3 regions of the Ferdinandcohnia sp. SAFN-114 genome follow, and region 2 is predicted to be linked to each of the others. Evidence: riboswitches for the same ligand, from Rfam matches in the RefSeq annotation. Region 2 holds a riboswitch; each other region holds the start of a gene.
What was found. Region 2 has a riboswitch for S-adenosylmethionine ahead of ACR65M_RS15530 (5-methyltetrahydropteroyltriglutamate--homocysteine S-methyltransferase). Riboswitches for the same ligand answer to the same signal wherever they lie in the genome.
Positions count from the first base shown of each region.

Region 1: linked by a shared signal. The riboswitch ahead of ACR65M_RS26365 (aliphatic sulfonate ABC transporter substrate-binding protein) and the one ahead of ACR65M_RS15530 (5-methyltetrahydropteroyltriglutamate--homocysteine S-methyltransferase) in region 2 are both predicted to bind S-adenosylmethionine.
Region 3: linked by a shared signal. The riboswitch ahead of ACR65M_RS19570 (methionine ABC transporter ATP-binding protein) and the one ahead of ACR65M_RS15530 (5-methyltetrahydropteroyltriglutamate--homocysteine S-methyltransferase) in region 2 are both predicted to bind S-adenosylmethionine.

Region 1 covers NZ_JBPFDQ010000159.1:149-4,765, reverse strand. The annotation lists gene ACR65M_RS26380 (aldo/keto reductase) at 392-1,309, opposite strand; gene ACR65M_RS26375 (hypothetical protein) at 1,417-1,575, shown strand; gene ACR65M_RS26370 (Crp/Fnr family transcriptional regulator) at 1,623-2,126, opposite strand; SAM riboswitch class I at 2,477-2,586, shown strand; gene ACR65M_RS26365 (aliphatic sulfonate ABC transporter substrate-binding protein) at 2,704-3,699, shown strand; gene ACR65M_RS26360 (ABC transporter permease) at 3,750-4,580, shown strand.
Region 2 covers NZ_JBPFDQ010000046.1:36,113-42,033, reverse strand. The annotation lists gene ACR65M_RS15545 (amidohydrolase) at 1-1,145, shown strand, start outside; gene ACR65M_RS15540 (AbgT family transporter) at 1,177-2,703, shown strand; gene ACR65M_RS15535 (DMT family transporter) at 2,902-3,780, shown strand; SAM riboswitch class I at 3,892-3,993, shown strand; gene ACR65M_RS15530 (5-methyltetrahydropteroyltriglutamate--homocysteine S-methyltransferase) at 4,112-5,215, shown strand; gene ACR65M_RS15525 (SDR family NAD(P)-dependent oxidoreductase) at 5,342-5,921, shown strand, end outside.
Region 3 covers NZ_JBPFDQ010000071.1:2,011-7,931, forward strand. The annotation lists gene ACR65M_RS19555 (TerC family protein) at 1-294, shown strand, start outside; gene ACR65M_RS19560 (MFS transporter) at 344-1,738, shown strand; SAM riboswitch class I at 1,928-2,028, shown strand; gene ACR65M_RS19565 (O-acetylhomoserine aminocarboxypropyltransferase/cysteine synthase family protein) at 2,099-3,397, shown strand; SAM riboswitch class I at 3,527-3,634, shown strand; gene ACR65M_RS19570 (methionine ABC transporter ATP-binding protein) at 3,786-4,811, shown strand; gene ACR65M_RS19575 (methionine ABC transporter permease) at 4,909-5,508, shown strand; gene ACR65M_RS19580 (MetQ/NlpA family ABC transporter substrate-binding protein) at 5,525-5,921, shown strand, end outside.

The sequences.
Region 1 (4,617 bases), on a different contig from region 2:
TCTGAAGAAACCTGAACTTCAGACACAACCGAGTAAATTTTACTTTAGCCAGTCCGAAGCTACCTAAACTTCAGACACAACCGCGCAGATTTTACCTATGCCTGTCCGAAGTCACCTGAACTTCGGACACAACCGAGTAGATTTTACCTTAGCTAGTCTGAAGACACACATACTTTCGGACACACCCCCTCAAAATTTGCTATTGCAAGTCCAAAGCTACCTAAACCTCAGACACAACCGAAAAAATTTTACCCTTGCCTGCTTTGTCTAGCTCTCAGGCACCATCGGCTCTAGGTCACAAGCCAATCACCTTTGAAAGCAAAGGACGCCTTCTGTCAGCGCTAATCTTATGCTTATCGCCAATATACGGGCGTGAGCGAAGCTTTGTTATTTACGGAAGTAGATAACCAGCCGCTTGAAAAATGCTGTACCAATCTTCGCGGGATAACTGGACTTCACTTGCTTTCACGGAATCCTTTAATCGCTCGATATTCATGGTTCCAATTACCGGCTGCATGTTGGCTGGATGACGTAATAGCCACGCAATTGCAATAGTTGTATTGGATACGCCGTATTTTTCAGCAATTTCATCAATTTTTTGATTTAATTCTGGACATTTTTCATTACCGAGAAAAGGTCCTTCAAAATAACCATATTGAAAAGGTGACCATGGTTGAATGGTAATGTCATTCAATCGGCAAAAATCAAGGACATCTCCATCACGGTTAATGGATTGATCAATTTGCATATTAGTTGTAACACCACTTGCAATCATGTGGGCATTGGGGATACTTAATTGCAGCTGATTTGCAACAATTGGCTGCTTTACATATTTTTTTAATAACTGTATTTGCATCGGCTTTTGGTTAGAGACTCCAAAATGACGAACCTTCCCTGATGATTCCAACACATCAAATGCCTCTGCAACCTCTTCAGGCTCAACAAGGGCATCTGGACGATGTAAAAGTAAAACATCAAGATAGTCCGTTTTAAGACGTTTTAAGATTCCATCTACGGAATTAAGTATATGTTCTTTTGAAAAGTCAAACATTCCTTTTCGAATGCCACATTTGGATTGAAGAATGATTTTCTCCCTCACGTCATCGTTCATATGTATTGCATCTGCAAAGATTTCTTCACAAGTGCCACTTCCGTAAATATCGGCATGGTCAAAAAAGTTTGCTCCGTTTTCTAATGCCGTTTGTACAAACGCTTCCGCCTCAGGCTTTTCTAATGAGTTGATTCTCATACACCCTACTGCTATAACAGGAACCTCTAGTGAACTAGTGCCGAGTTTTATTTTTCGCATTGTGTTAAACCTCCAAGTTTTAATATAGGAATATTATTACTGTTACCCATTTCTAGTTTACATATTTCGCTATTGATTGGAAAGTATAGATAAAAGGAGGTTAAGTAATGAACCAAATAAAACGCTTATTCATGCTGTTATTATTAGCATTTCCGATGTTTTTCTTAGCGGGTTGTGGGGATGACGAAAGACCTGAGGAAGGCGAGGAAATTGAAGAAATTGAAGAGGAAGATGAAATCGGTGACGGCGAGATTGATGATGAGTAGAATATAAAAGGAGTTCTCCCAAAATCGGGTAGAACTCCTTTTTTTAGTTATGCAGTGGTTGTTGCTGTTTTAGTATCTTTTTTCGTATGAATTCGTTTTGTTAAGAATGGTACTGCAAATCTATCTACACCGTAGTAGTATGTTGCAGCGCCTGCAAATAAGAGAATAACTGCTAATGTGTAAAGTACTGGGTTTGTGCTAACTGTTCCAGCAAGTAAGAAGTTTAGGTTCATGAATGCCCCTGCAATTAATGCTGGGATTGTTGCAGCACCTAAGATTAATCCAAGTCCAACTAGAACTTCTCCCCATGGAATGAGTACGTTAATTATATCAACGTTTGGAACGGCAAAGCCTTCTAGGAATGTTGCATACCAACCTGCTACTGCTGGGTGTTCGCCACCAGCCTTTGCAAGTGCTCCTTGGAGGAATCCGCCTGCGTCAAATCCTCCAGTCAATTTATGAAAACCAGCTTCTAGCCATTGAATACCTAACCATACACGTAATACTGTCCAAATAACTGCCATTTTAGGTCCTTTTAAGAATGTTCTCATCTTAATCTCCCCTTTTATTTAATATTGTGAAACTATTCACAAGTTGTTATAAAAAAATATGATCGTTTTAGCTGCCAGCTTGGGTAGTTAGTTTGTGAAGTTTTTCACTAACTTTCTACACTCTTAATATACAATGGATTTTCAATTAAAGCAATGGGCTTCACAAATATGACACAAATGTTTTTTGATTGTATTTATAGTCTCAAATTTAACGTTTTGTATAGGGAATGATTATAATCACCGAAAATTTTAATAAGGGAAAATTTTTCAAAAAGTGTTTGACTTTGGGTATTTTACACTCTATAATCCATTTATAAAGTAAAACTAGAACGTATTAATTTAATAAAGGACTCTTATCCAGAGCGGTGGAGGGACATGGCCCTACGAAACCCGGCAACCTTCAAGATTATTCTTGAAAAGGTGCTAATTCCATCAGGTAAAATTACCTGAAAGATAAGAGGAGGAAAAAAGCCCTCTTCTTACTAGAAGGGGGCTTTTTTCATCGTTAGGATATGCAAGTTAGAAGTTGTATTAGTACTATTCCTAGTTTTCCTATAAAAATACTGGAGGTACAGACATGAAGAAAATAAGCGTTATTTTTATTGCTGTATTACTGTTGATTGGAATTGCAGGTTGTTCGAATAGCACAAGTAAAGCGAGCCAAGGAAGTGAAAAACCTAAAAAAATCACATTAGATTATGCTTTTTATTCGCCTACGAGTCTTGTGTTAAAAGAGTTTGGGTGGGCTGAAGAAGCATTCAAAGAAGAGGGAATTAAGGTTGAATTTGTTCTAAGTCAAGGAAGTAATAAAGCATTGGAATTTTTAAATAGTGGAAGTGCGGATTTCAGTTCATCTGCAGGGGCAGCTGCTCTAATGGCAAAAGCAAAGGGAGCTCCAATTGAATCGGTGTATATTTACTCAAAGCCAGAGTGGACTGCGTTGGTCGCAAATAAAGATTCAAAGATTCAAAGTATAAGCGATTTAAAAGGGAAAAAGGTTGCTGCAACTATCGGGACAGATCCATATATTTTCCTATTACGCGCCCTTAATGAGGAAGGGTTAAGTCCATCAGATGTTGAAATCGTTAACCTCCAGCATGGAGATGGAGCGGCCGCGTTATCTTCTGGTCAAGTGGATGCATGGTCGGGGTTAGATCCTCATATGGCAAGAGTTGAATTAGAAACGGATGCGAACCTTTTTTACCGCAATGCAGATTTTAATACGTATGGAACCTTAAATGTGCGTTCTGAGTTTGCGGAGAAATATCCCAAGTACGTAGAAAAAGTCATTGAGGTCTACGAAAAGGCTCGTAAATGGGTTTTAGAAAATCCAGAGGAAACAGCGGAAATTTTGGCAAAGTCCGCAAATATTGATATTGAAGTTGCTAATAAACAATTAAATGAACGAAATGATTTTTCTAATCCTGTTCCTGGTGAAATACAAATTGAGGCATTAACCGAAGCAGGTAAGGTGCTTCAAGCGCAGGAAATCATCGGAAAAGATGTTAAATTGGATCAACTAGTTCAGGAATTGATTAATCCTACGTTTGCGGAAAACGTAATTAAACAATAGGGATTGTGCCTCTTTAAAAACGGCACTTCCTCGTGATAGGAGACGGTAAAATGAGCACAAAAGGCGGAGCGTTGACTAGACAAATTAAGGTGAAATCGAAGCGTGAGTTTGTATTATCAGGAAGTCTAAAAGTAGTTCTACTTGGGAGTATCATCCCGGCTATTTTAATCGTGGTTTGGCAATATTTAAGCCACATTGGTGTCCTTGAAGGTCATCTTATGCCGGCACCAACGGTTATCCTTGCGAAAATAATTGAATTTGCTGGAGATGGAAGTCTGTGGAGCCATATTGGGATTACGTTATATCGCATCTTTTTTGGGTTTCTCATTGGGGTAGTTGCTGCTGTTATATTTGGTTCATTGGTCGGCTATTTTAGAATTGCTGAACAGTTACTAGACCCGATGATTCAGGCTTTCCGTTCGATTCCGTCCCTTGCTTGGGTACCTCTTTTTATCTTGTGGATGGGGATTGCAGAACCATCAAAAATTACACTAATTGCGGTTGGGGTATTTTTTCCGGTTTATTTAAACATCGTGTCAGGCATACAGGGTGTTGACCGAAAGTTGATTGAAGTAGGGAAAATCTATAATTTTTCATCGTTTGAGTTAATTAGAAAGGTAATATTGCCTGCATCCCTTCCTTCTTTTCTAGTTGGAATCCGAAGTGGGCTTGGGCTAGGTTGGATGTTTGTCGTTGCAGCTGAATTAATGGGCGCTAGTCAGGGGATTGGATATTTGCTTGTTGTTGGCCAAAACTCCTATTCTCCTGAGACGGTCATTGCAAGCATCGTACTATTTGCGATTTTAGGTAAAATAACAGACTCCATTTTGAAGAAAACAGAGGAAAAAACTCTTCACTGGCAGGATAGCTTTGTGAAGTAGACCTGAAAGGATGAGTATAGATGCTGGCAGTTCAAAA
Region 2 (5,921 bases):
TTTACCAGGATGTAATCGAATGGTGTCGTTATTTACATCAAAACCCGGAACTTTCTTTTCAAGAGGATCATACCTCTCAATTTGTATATGACCTTCTTGAAAGCTTTGGTGGTTTTGAATTATCAAGACCGACAAAAACAAGTGTAGTAGCCCGTTTAAAGGGATCTAAGCCAGGAAAAGTCATTGCTCTCCGTGCAGATATGGATGCTTTGCCTATTAGAGAAGAAACTGGGCTTCCGTTTACTTCAACGAAAGATGGTGTCATGCATGCTTGTGGACACGATGGTCATACATCGATGTTGTTAGGAGCAGCTAAGATTTTAACGGAGCATAAAGAAGATTTAAGTGGAGAAATCGTCTTTCTTTTCCAACACGCAGAGGAACTACCTCCTGGAGGCGCACAAGAGATGGTTGCCGCTGGGGTACTTAACGGAGTTGATGAGGTTGTCGGTGTCCATTTATTTTCAACAGTTCCCTTTGGTACGATTCACATCCGTTATGGAGCTTTAACAGCAGCAAGTGATGTGTTTGAGATTTCATTACAAGGTAAAGGGGGACATGCTTCAACTCCTCAATTAACAATTGACCCTCTTGCGACTGGTGCACAAATTGTTACTGGCCTTAATCATATAGTCTCACGGTCCATTGACCCACTACAACCGAGTGTAGTGTCTGTGACTAAATTCAAAGCTGGTGGGTTAGCGTTGAATGTCATCCCAGATACTGTTGAAATTGGTGGATCCGTTCGAACATTAAGTCCTGAAGTACGTGAACTTGTAAAAAATCGTATCATTGAAATTACTGAAGGGATTGCAAAAGCAAACGGTGTTGAAGCAAAGGTAAACTATACGTATGGATATAGTTCGGTAATGAATGACAAACACGTAACAGATGAAGTTGTACAGGTTCTTGAAGAGTTCTTACCTGATCGAACACTTGAGTGGGTTGATCCTCTTCTTGGTGGAGAAGATTTCTCTGCATTCAGTAATGAAAAGCCTGGTTGCTTTGTCATTATTGGTGCAGGGAACGAAGAAAAGGGAATCACGTATCCACACCATCATCCGAAGTTTGATATTGATGAACAAGCATTGAAAGACGGATTACGATTCCATGTCTTTACAGCATTAACTTTAACCCAACAATAAATAAGCATATGCACCAATGAAGGGAGATAGTATGTCGCAAACTACAACGAAAAAAAATAATACCTTTTTTAATCGAATGCTAGATTCGATTGAGTACGCAGGGAATAAGTTACCTGATCCAATCGTATTGTTCATTATTCTTTGTGCCATTACTTTGATTTCATCTTATATTGCATCGTTATTCAATGTATCAGCAACACATCCCACGACAGGGGAAGCAGTGGAGGCAATTAATCTCGTAACTGGTGATGGTCTAGTTGCAATTTTACTAAATTCAGTAACGAACTTTACCTCTTTTGCTCCACTTGGTATGGTTCTTGTTATGATGATTGGGATTGGAATGGCTGAAAATAGTGGATTCTTCTCAACGATTATGAAGCGTGCGGTCTTAACGACTCCCAAAAAGCTAATTATTCCAATCATAATTTTAATTGCGATTGTAGGGAACGCAGCAGGGGATGCAGGTCCAATCGTATTGCCGCCACTTGCAGCAAGTGTATTGATGGCTTTTGGATATCATCCGCTTGTCGGACTCGTTATGGCGTATGCCTCTACTCTTGGGGCTTTTGCTGCGAACTTCATTATCGGGATGTCAGATACACTAGTTGCTGGCTTTACTGGTCCAGCGGCTCAAACTGTAGATCCTAATTATGCGGCAAATCCTGCAATGAACTATTATTTTATAGTGGTATCTGCCATTGTCCTTTTATTTATTTCTTTATGGGTTACACATAAGTTCACGATTCCAAGATTCGGGGAATATACAGGTGAAATTGAGGCAATTGAATCAATTTCACAAGAAGAAAGTCGTGGACTAAAATGGGCAGGAATATCAACAGCTGTCTATGTGATTGTTTTATTGGCATTAATTATTCCTGAAAATGGCATTTTACGAAATCCGGAAACTGGTTCAATCATCGATGGTTCACCATTAATTTCAGGGATTGTACCAATTTTAACAATCTTCTTCTTTATTCCTGGTTTCTTCTATGGACTGGGTGCCAAGACAATTACTAGTTCAAGAGATTTTGGAAATATCTTAGGTAAATCGATGAGTACGATGGGACCATACATTGTTTTAGTGTTCTTTGCTGCACAATTACTTTCATTCTTTAGCGAGAGTAATCTAGGTCCAATCATTGCGATTAAAGGGGCTAATTTCCTGAATGATATAGGAATAACAGGTGTTCCATTAATTGTTCTGTTCATTATTTTTGTTGCTTTTGTAAATCTACTAATTGGAAGTGCATCAGCAAAGTGGGCGATCCTTGCTCCAATCTTTGTACCGATGTTTATGTATTTGGATTACCACCCGGCGTTTACACAAGCCATTTACCGAGTTGGGGATTCCATTACAAATCCTATTACACCGATGCTTCCTTATTTAGTACTGCTATTATCTTTTGCGAAAAAATACGATAAAAATATCGGGTTAGGTACATTGATTTCTGGACTGTTTCCATACACAGTATTCTTCGGTATATTCTGGATCATAATTGCTGTGGTTTGGTACCTAATCGGTGTTCCAGTTGGACCACAGGGACCGATTCATTTATAGAGGAAAAGATTACGAGACTTTTTACGTAATAGATTCCGAAAATGAAAATATAGGCTGACAATTTAAATAAAGCAATGTAACATGTGAAACAGAGAATCTCATAAATTGAGGTTTTCTGTTTCATTTAGTTTTAGGACATTTTGCGCCTGCCCTCGTGTCCTATAGGAAGAGGGAGAGGCCTATAATAGGAGAAGGGTAATGAAGGCAAAGTTTATTTTTATAGTAGTGATGCTGATTTTTGGCAGTATAGGGTTATTTGTGAAGAATATTGATCTTTCTTCGAGCGAAATGGCTTTATTTCGTGGAACAATTGGAAGTTTGTTTTTAATTGGTGCTAGTTTTTTAGTTAAGCAGAAGTTTTCATTGAAAATGTCAAAACGGAACCTTATCTTACTACTTTTATCAGGGGCCGCGTTGGGCTTTAACTGGATTTTTTTATTTGAATCTTATCGGTATACAACTATTTCAAATGCTACGCTAAGCTATTATTTTGCCCCAGTGTTTGTTATGATTTTGGCTCCATTATTACTGAAGGAAAAATGGACATGGATGAAGGGGATTAGCATTGTATTCGCCTTTGTAGGTTTACTTTTAGTTGTTAATCCAGGTGCTGAAACAACGGTTGGAACATACAATCATCCTGTAGGCATATTGAACGGATTATTGGCTGCGGCGTTTTACGCAAGTATGATTCTCATTAATAAGTTTATCAAGGGCCTATCAGATTTTGAAACTACAATTATGCAACTTTCAATGGCCTCAATTGTATTGTTTCCTTACGTTCTAGCAACGCAAAGCCTGAATTACTCAGGACTTGATCTACAGTCAATCAGTCTATTATTGATGGTGGGGATCATTCATACAGGGGTAGCGTACCTTTTATATTTTTCTGCAATAAAAAAATTAAAGGGCCAAACCATTGCCGTGTTAAGCTATATTGACCCCATTTCCGCCGTAATCATGGCGGCCATTATCTTAAATGAAAGTATGAACCTAATACAAATTGTGGGTGGCATCTTAATCTTGGGATCTACCTTTATAAGTGAGATTAATTGGAAAAACGCTAGAAAGTCATAGGGAGTAAGAAGAACACAAAAGGTCGATACTATAATTATTTATTTAAAAATTAGTGTTGACAATTTTTACAAATGAGCGTAAAGTTTAATTCATAATTTAATATTTTGAATTTTCTTATCCAGAGAGGTGGAGGGACTGGCCCTTTGAAGCCTCGGCAACAGACTTTTTAAAGTACTGTGCCAATTCCAGTAGCAACAAGCTAGAAGATAAGAAGAGCGGGACTTCATATGTCTTTCCAACCCTCTTCTTATTTCCAAGAAGAGGGTTTTTTGTGTGGGATGGAGGGACAGGTCCCTTGTCCCAAATTTTAAAAGGTAGGAGAGGTTTTAAAATGACAAAAACGTTAGTAAAGGCTCCATTTCGTTCAGATCATGTAGGAAGTTTATTACGTCCAGAAGTAATTCATCAGGCAAGAAAGGATTTTCAAGCAGGAGCAATTTCAGCACAAGAACTTCATGACATTGAAACAGAAGAAATTAAAAAGATTGTGGATAAACAAATTGAAATCGGCTTACAAGCCGTTACAGATGGTGAGTTCCGCCGCAGATTTTGGCACACAGATTTCTTAGAGCATTTAAATGGAGTAGAGGGCTACGTTCCAAACCATGGTTTTAAGTTCAAGGGAGAAGAGACCGAGAGATACGACGTGCGAGTTATTGGGAAGATTTCCTTTAATCCTGATCACCCACATGTTAAAGATTTCATTGAATTTAAAGAAATCGTGGGTGACCGTGCGGTAGCAAAACAAACCATTCCAAGTCCGAATCAATTGTTTAATGCTGGAATCCGGAACAAGGAGATCTATCCTGACCTTGAGGAATATGCGAATGATATTATTCAAACATATCGAGATGCCATTAAAGCCTTTTATGAGGCAGGTTGCCGCTATTTACAACTAGACGATGTTTACATAGCAGGTCTCAACGCACCGGAGATTCCTTTTAATGATAGTGGTTCAACACGTGAAGAATTAATCGAATTAGCGTTAAAAGTTGCTAACGGCGTATTAGAGGGAAAGCCAGAAGATTTAACAATCACCACCCACCTTTGTCGTGGAAATTACCGCTCTAACTGGGCATTCGAAGGCAGCTATGCAAAAATTGCTCCTACTCTTTTTGCGAAAGAAAAAGTGGATGGCTTTTTCCTAGAGTATGATGACGATCGTTCGGGGGACTTCACTCCATTAGAGCATATCCCAAATGATGGCCCTCGCGTTGTTCTTGGTGTATTTACATCAAAGCGTGGAGAATTAGAATCTAAAGAGAATATTATCGCACGTGTAAAAGAAGCATCACAATTTGTACCACTTGAAAATTTATGTATCAGCCCGCAATGTGGTTTTGCTTCGACTCACCACGGAAATATTTTAACTGAAGAAGAGCAATGGGCGAAATTGAAATACATTGTAGATATCTCCAAAGAAATTTGGGGATAAGGGAAACAGGGACGGGTCTCCCGTCCAACTGCAATAGCAGGTGGGACGGTGTACCTGTTTCTTTTACAGGATAAAACCAAGTAATCAGACATGAATACTTTTTGTGAAGGCATGGAGGATATTAAAATGTATTGCATGGATTTAACAGGAAAAGTAGCCATTGTAACAGGCGGTGCCCAAGGAATCGGAAAAGCGATTGTGGACGCATTTTTGGAGTGTGGAGCTAAAGTAGCTGTAGTGGATAGAGAATGGAATACGGAAAAGCCCAATGAAAAGTTAGTTTACTTCCAGGCAGACGTTACAATAGCCGCACAGGTTGAAAAAGCGGTTCAAGAAGTAATGGAGCATTTTGGGCGTTTAGATATTTTAGTGAATAACGCCGGAATTTCAAAAATGGATTACTCCGTGGATATAAAGGAAGAAGACTGGGACCTTGTGATGGACGTGAACGCAAAAGGAGTATACCTGTTCAGTAAAGCTGTCGCAAGAATTCTGAAAAAGCAAGGGCAAGGTGGGAAGATTATCAACATTTCCTCGCAAGCGGGTAAAAATGGGTACCGATTAATGGGAAGCTATGTTGCTTCCAAACATGCTGTATTAGGCTTTACAAAAACTATGGCAATTGAATTGGCTCAAGATGGAATCAATGTGAACGCGGTTTGTCCTGGAATCGTAGAAACTGACATGAAGCGTAAGGAAAGAGTAA
Region 3 (5,921 bases), on a different contig from region 2:
ATTCTTCTTGGGGGTATTGCTGGCCTCGTATTGATTAAGTTTGCTGCAACTTGGTTTGTGCAACTTCTTGAGAAGCGACCTGCATTGGAAACAACCGCATATGCAATTGTCGCCTGGGTCGGTGTCAAACTTGCTGTAATTACCCTTGCTCATGAGGATATTGGTATTTTAGACCATGATTTCCCGCATAGTACTGTTTGGACAATTATCTTCTATGGAGTATTAGTTGGCATTGCACTACTCGGTTGGTTTGCACCAAGTAATAAGAAAACGCTTCAAGAAGGCAATGCATAAAAAAAGCGAAAGAATAATGTCTGTTTAACTGCGATAATCCAATTGGGTTATCGCTTTTATTTATTTTAAAAATATACATCATTTTTGTATTCGGTATATTGCAATTTGTCTAAAAAGTTGTATGATATTTAGGGAGTCGAAATATCATATTTATCACATAATTATAGGAGCACATATGAGCATTGTCACCGGATGGAAAACGCAATATAAAGCATACAATCAAAACATCAAACGATTTATCCTAGCAACTGTTTTTACACAATTAGGCATGGGTATGTACACAATCATGTATAACTTTTATGTAAGAGAGCTAGGTTACTCCGAGCAAACGAACGGAACAATTATTGCAATGACTGCTTTAGCATCTGCCTTAATTCTCGTACCCGCAGGGCTTATGAGTGATAAATTTGGCAGAAAGAAAGTGATGGTTCTTGGAGTTGCGATTTCTACATTCGCCTTTTTTGCTAGAAGTATACTAGAAATTGATCAGTTACTGATTGGAACTGCATTTATTACAGGGGTGTCGACTGCATTTATTCAAGTATCTGGAATCCCGTGGTTAGCGGAAAACTCCACATCTTCACAAAGGGTTCACCTTTTTAGTTTTCATTCAGCAATCATGATGGCCGCACAAGTAGTAGGAAATATTGCGGGAGGGGCATTTTCTGATGCCTTTCAATTTATCTTTCATTTGAGTGGACTTTGGAGTGTAAGAATCACATTATTAATTGCAACTATCATTTATATGGCTGGTATTTTACCGATACTTAAAATGAATGAACAGCCAAGGAAACAACCTGAGATTAAAACAGTGGCGTCATTTAGGCAGAAGCTGCGAACAAATAAATCACAAATAAAGTTAATTGCGATGTTTGCATTTGCTCAAATGATCATAGGGTTTGGATCAGGATTAGTTATTCCTTACCTAAATTTGTATTTTGCTGACCGGTTTTTAGCAAGTAATACAGTAATTGGTCTCATTTTATCATTGGGACAAGCAGCAACAGCGATCGCGATGATTATTGGACCAGCCATTGTTAGTAAGGTAGGAGAAGTAGTTGTTTATCTACAACTATCATCATTGCCTTTCCTCTTGCTGACAGGGTATACCGAAAATCTTTACATAGCGGCCATTGGCTTTTTATTTAGACAAGCCTTAATGAATGCAGGAAACCCGATCCAAGCATCTCTTGTTATGGGGCGGGTTGATGATTCTATGAAAGGACTGGCCAACTCTGTTAACCAAATGGTATTTTCATTAGGCTGGGCTTTAATGGGGCCAATATCAACCTCGATTGTGATGCTGTATGGTGCTTATTGGGGCTATGCTTATGTTTTTACAATTACATCTGTCTTATATTTAATAGGTTCTCTCTATTTCCTATTTGTTTTTACTGGGAAATCCTTTCAGAAAGAGGAAAAACAAATCGCGAAAATATCTTAATATGTCGTATTTCCCGGGAAAAATGGACGAATTTTGTAGCATTAACATGAATGTTTAATTAGTGTTGTCGATTTTCACAAAAAATACAAGTAATTTGGAATATCTTGTTTTTTCAAAATATTTTCATTGACTTGTGAATGAAAAAGGGTTAACATCAAATTAATCATAAAAGTAAAAACTTAATAGTTTATCTTATCAAGAGTGGTGGAGGGAATGGCCCTATGAAACCCGGCAACCGGTATTTACACGGTGCTAAATCCAGCAGGCTTTTTTTGCCTGAAAGATAAGAAGAGAGACCATACATACAACCTCTTCTTATCGAAGAGGTTTTTTTATTTAATCAAAGAGGGAGAGATTAATATGAGTGAAAAACAAAAAAATTTCAGACCAGAAACGATTGCAATACATGGGGGTCTTGAGGCAGATCCAGTAACCGGTGCTAGAGCAGTTCCTATCTACCAATCAAATGCGTTCAAATTTAATACTACTGAACATGCAGCAAATCTCTTTGGATTAAAGGAAAACGGTTATATTTATACTCGAATCCACAACCCAACTACTACTGTTTTTGAAGAAAGAGTAGCTCAATTAGAAGGTGGAGTAGGTGCATTAGCAGTTGCTAGCGGAATGGCAGCCATTACGACTTCAATCCTTAACATTGCGGGAGCAGGAGATGAGATTGTATCTGCTTCTACTTTATACGGTGGAACGTATAATCTATTTGCTAATACTCTACCTAAATATGGAATTAAAACGCATTTAGTAGATCCAAAAAATCCTGAAAATTTCCGTCAAGCAATAACACCAAATACAAAAGCAATCTTTGCTGAAACAATCGGAAACCCTAGCTTAGATATACTAGATATTGAGGCAGTTGCTAACATTGCTCATGAAGCAGGTATTCCACTAATTGTTGACAATACTTTTGCAACACCATATTTATGTAGACCAATTGAGCATGGAGCAGACATTGTTATCCATTCAGCTACAAAATGGTTACTAGGTAATGGAACAACCATGGGTGGAATTATAGTAGACGGAGGTAAATTCGATTGGAATTCACCAAAGTTCCCTGGATTTACAACTCCAGATCCTAGTTATCATGATTTAGTCTTTGCGGAAGCATTGGGACCAGTAGCCTTTATAATTAAAGCAAGAGTTCAACTACTACGTGATTTAGGTCCAGCTATTAGTCCATATAATTCATTCCAATTCAATTTAGGTTTAGAAACATTGCATGTTCGAATGAAGGAGCATATTGCGAATACGAAAAAAGTTGTTTCTTATCTTAAAAATCACCCTGGGGTTGAATGGGTGTTGTATCCAGGTGAAGAGGACCATCCAAATAAACAACTAGCTGATAAATATTTACCAAAAGGTGCAGGAGCGGTAATTGTATTCGGTATTAAAGGTGGAAGAGAAGCTGGCGAAAAGCTAATCAATAGTGTTGAGCTTTGGTCACATGTTGCAAATGTAGGAGATGCAAAAAGCTTAATTATTCACCCTGCTAGTACTACACACCAACAATTGAGCCCAGAAGACTTAAAGGCATCTGGTGTATCAGAGGACTTAGTCCGCTTATCTGTTGGTATTGAAAATGTGGAAGATATTTTAGAAGATTTAGAGCAAGCCATTAAAGCTGCAAATGGAACCAGTTAAGCCTTATCAGTGCCGACTGCATAACTGAAAAATTGTTCACAATATTTTCGTTGACACCCTTATATAGAGATGATAAGATTACTCTCGTGTTGTTTTAGTATGATAATAAAAATTAAATAAATCTGATAACTCTTATTTAGAGTGGTGGAGGGATGTGCCCGATGAAACCCAGCAACCGTCAACGTCTGTTGAAAAGGTGCCAATTCACACAAAGCTTTGGGCTTTGGAAGATGAGAGGAAGGAATCACAAAATTGTGCCTTTCTGCTCGTTTTTGCAGAAAGGCATTTATTTTTATATGCGTGGCATATTTGAATAATTATTATCTTTATTTATTTACATTATCGCATACACTAAACATAGTTTTCTCTGAATAGAAGGTGTGACAACGTGATAACACTAAAAAATGTTAAAAAGATTTATCAAACAAATACAAATTCTGTAACAGCAGTTAACAATATTGACCTTCAGATAAATGAAGGTGAAATTTTCGGAATCATTGGATACAGTGGCGCGGGTAAAAGTTCACTCATCCGTTTATTGAATGGGCTTGAAACTCCAACAGAAGGGAATATTTCTGTTGCTGGTCATAATATCACGTCCATTAAAGGAAAAGCATTACGTGATGCTCGTAAAGAAATAAGTATGATCTTTCAGCACTTTAACCTACTATGGTCGCGAACAGTTAGGGAAAATATCTCCTTTCCCCTGGAGATTGCAAAGGTGCCAAGAACTAAAAGAGAAGAACGGGTAAATGAGCTTATTAAGCTTGTAGGACTGGAAGGAAGAGAAGATGCTTACCCATCACAGCTAAGTGGTGGTCAAAAGCAAAGGGTTGGAATTGCAAGAGCACTTGCCAATAATCCGAAGGTTTTACTATGTGATGAAGCAACATCTGCATTAGACCCTCAAACAACTGACTCTATTTTGGACTTGCTAGTTGATATTAATGAGCGTTTAGGGTTAACAATCGTATTAATTACCCATGAAATGCATGTGATTCGTAAAATCTGTCATCGAGTTGCAGTAATGGAAAATGGGAAGTTTGTTGAACAGGGAAGAGTGCTTGATGTATTTAAAAAGCCTCAAGCCAACATTACAAAACGCTTCGTTCAGCAAGTGACAGAGCCTGAAGAAACAAAAGAAACGGTTGAGAATTTATTAGATCGTTATCCAAATGGAAAAATGGTTCAGCTTAGCTTTGTTGGTGAAGATGCTGAAATGCCATTAATTACAAGATTAATCCGAGATTTTAAGGTGGAAGTGAATATTTTACAAGGGAAAATTTCACAAACCCAAAATGGATCTTATGGAACATTATTTATACATCTTGATGGTGATGCTAATGAAGTCACTTCAGCCATCGAATTTATTCGACAACAACGAGTAGAAGCTGAGGTGATTGAAAATGCTTGAACAATTTCAAGAATTACTTAAATGGGAAAAACAAGTTAATGATTATCAAGCACTCAATTGGGGGAATCTTTGGGAAGCAACTTTAGAGACTTTATACATGACCTCAATCTCCGTGCTTGCTACTTTTATAATTGGTTTATTTTTAGGTTTAGTTCTCTTTTTAACAGATAAAGGAAATGCATGGGAAAATACAGTGGTGAATCGGATTGTATCTGCATTTGTTAATATTTTTCGTTCCATACCATTCATCATCCTGATTGTCCTATTGATACCTTTCACGAAAATTATGATGGGTTCCATGCTAGGACCAAATGCTGCGTTACCATCTTTGATTATAGGGTCAGCACCGTTTTATGCCAGAATGGTTGAAATTGCTTTGCGTGAAATCGATAAAGGAGTTATTGAGGCTTCTCATTCAATGGGAGCTACTAACTCGACAATCATTTTTAAAGTGTTAATTCCTGAATCTTTACCAGCCCTAATTTCTGGGATTACCGTTACTGCGATCTCATTAGTAAGCTTTACCGCAATGGCTGGAGTTATCGGTGCAGGTGGGTTAGGACATTTTGCATATTTATATGGTTTCCAGAGCAATAAACCGATCATTACATTTATTGCTACTGTTGCAATACTAATATTGGTATTTATCATTCAATTTGTGGGTGATTTCTTTACAAAACATACAGACAAGAGATAACAGGAGGAAAAACACAATGAAAAAATTACTTTATGTACTACTATTTGGACTACTTTCATTTGCCCTAGTTGCTTGTGGCGGAAATGACGATGCTGGTGATGGAGGAGACACTCAAGAAGCAGAAGGAAATAAAAAGCTTGTTGTAGGTGCGTCAGCTGTTCCACATGCAGAAGTCCTTGAACAAGCAAAACCTTTATTAAAAGATAAAGGAATTGACCTTGAAATAGAAGTTTTTACAGACTATATTTTACCGAACGTTGCATTGCATGAAAAAGAACTTGATGCAAACTACTTCCAAACACCAGGTTATTTAGACCTGCAACTAAAGGACAACCCTGACTTTGACTTTGTAAGTGTTGGAGAAATTCATAAAGAGCCTATTGGGATTTATTCTAAAGAATACAAAAGTTTAA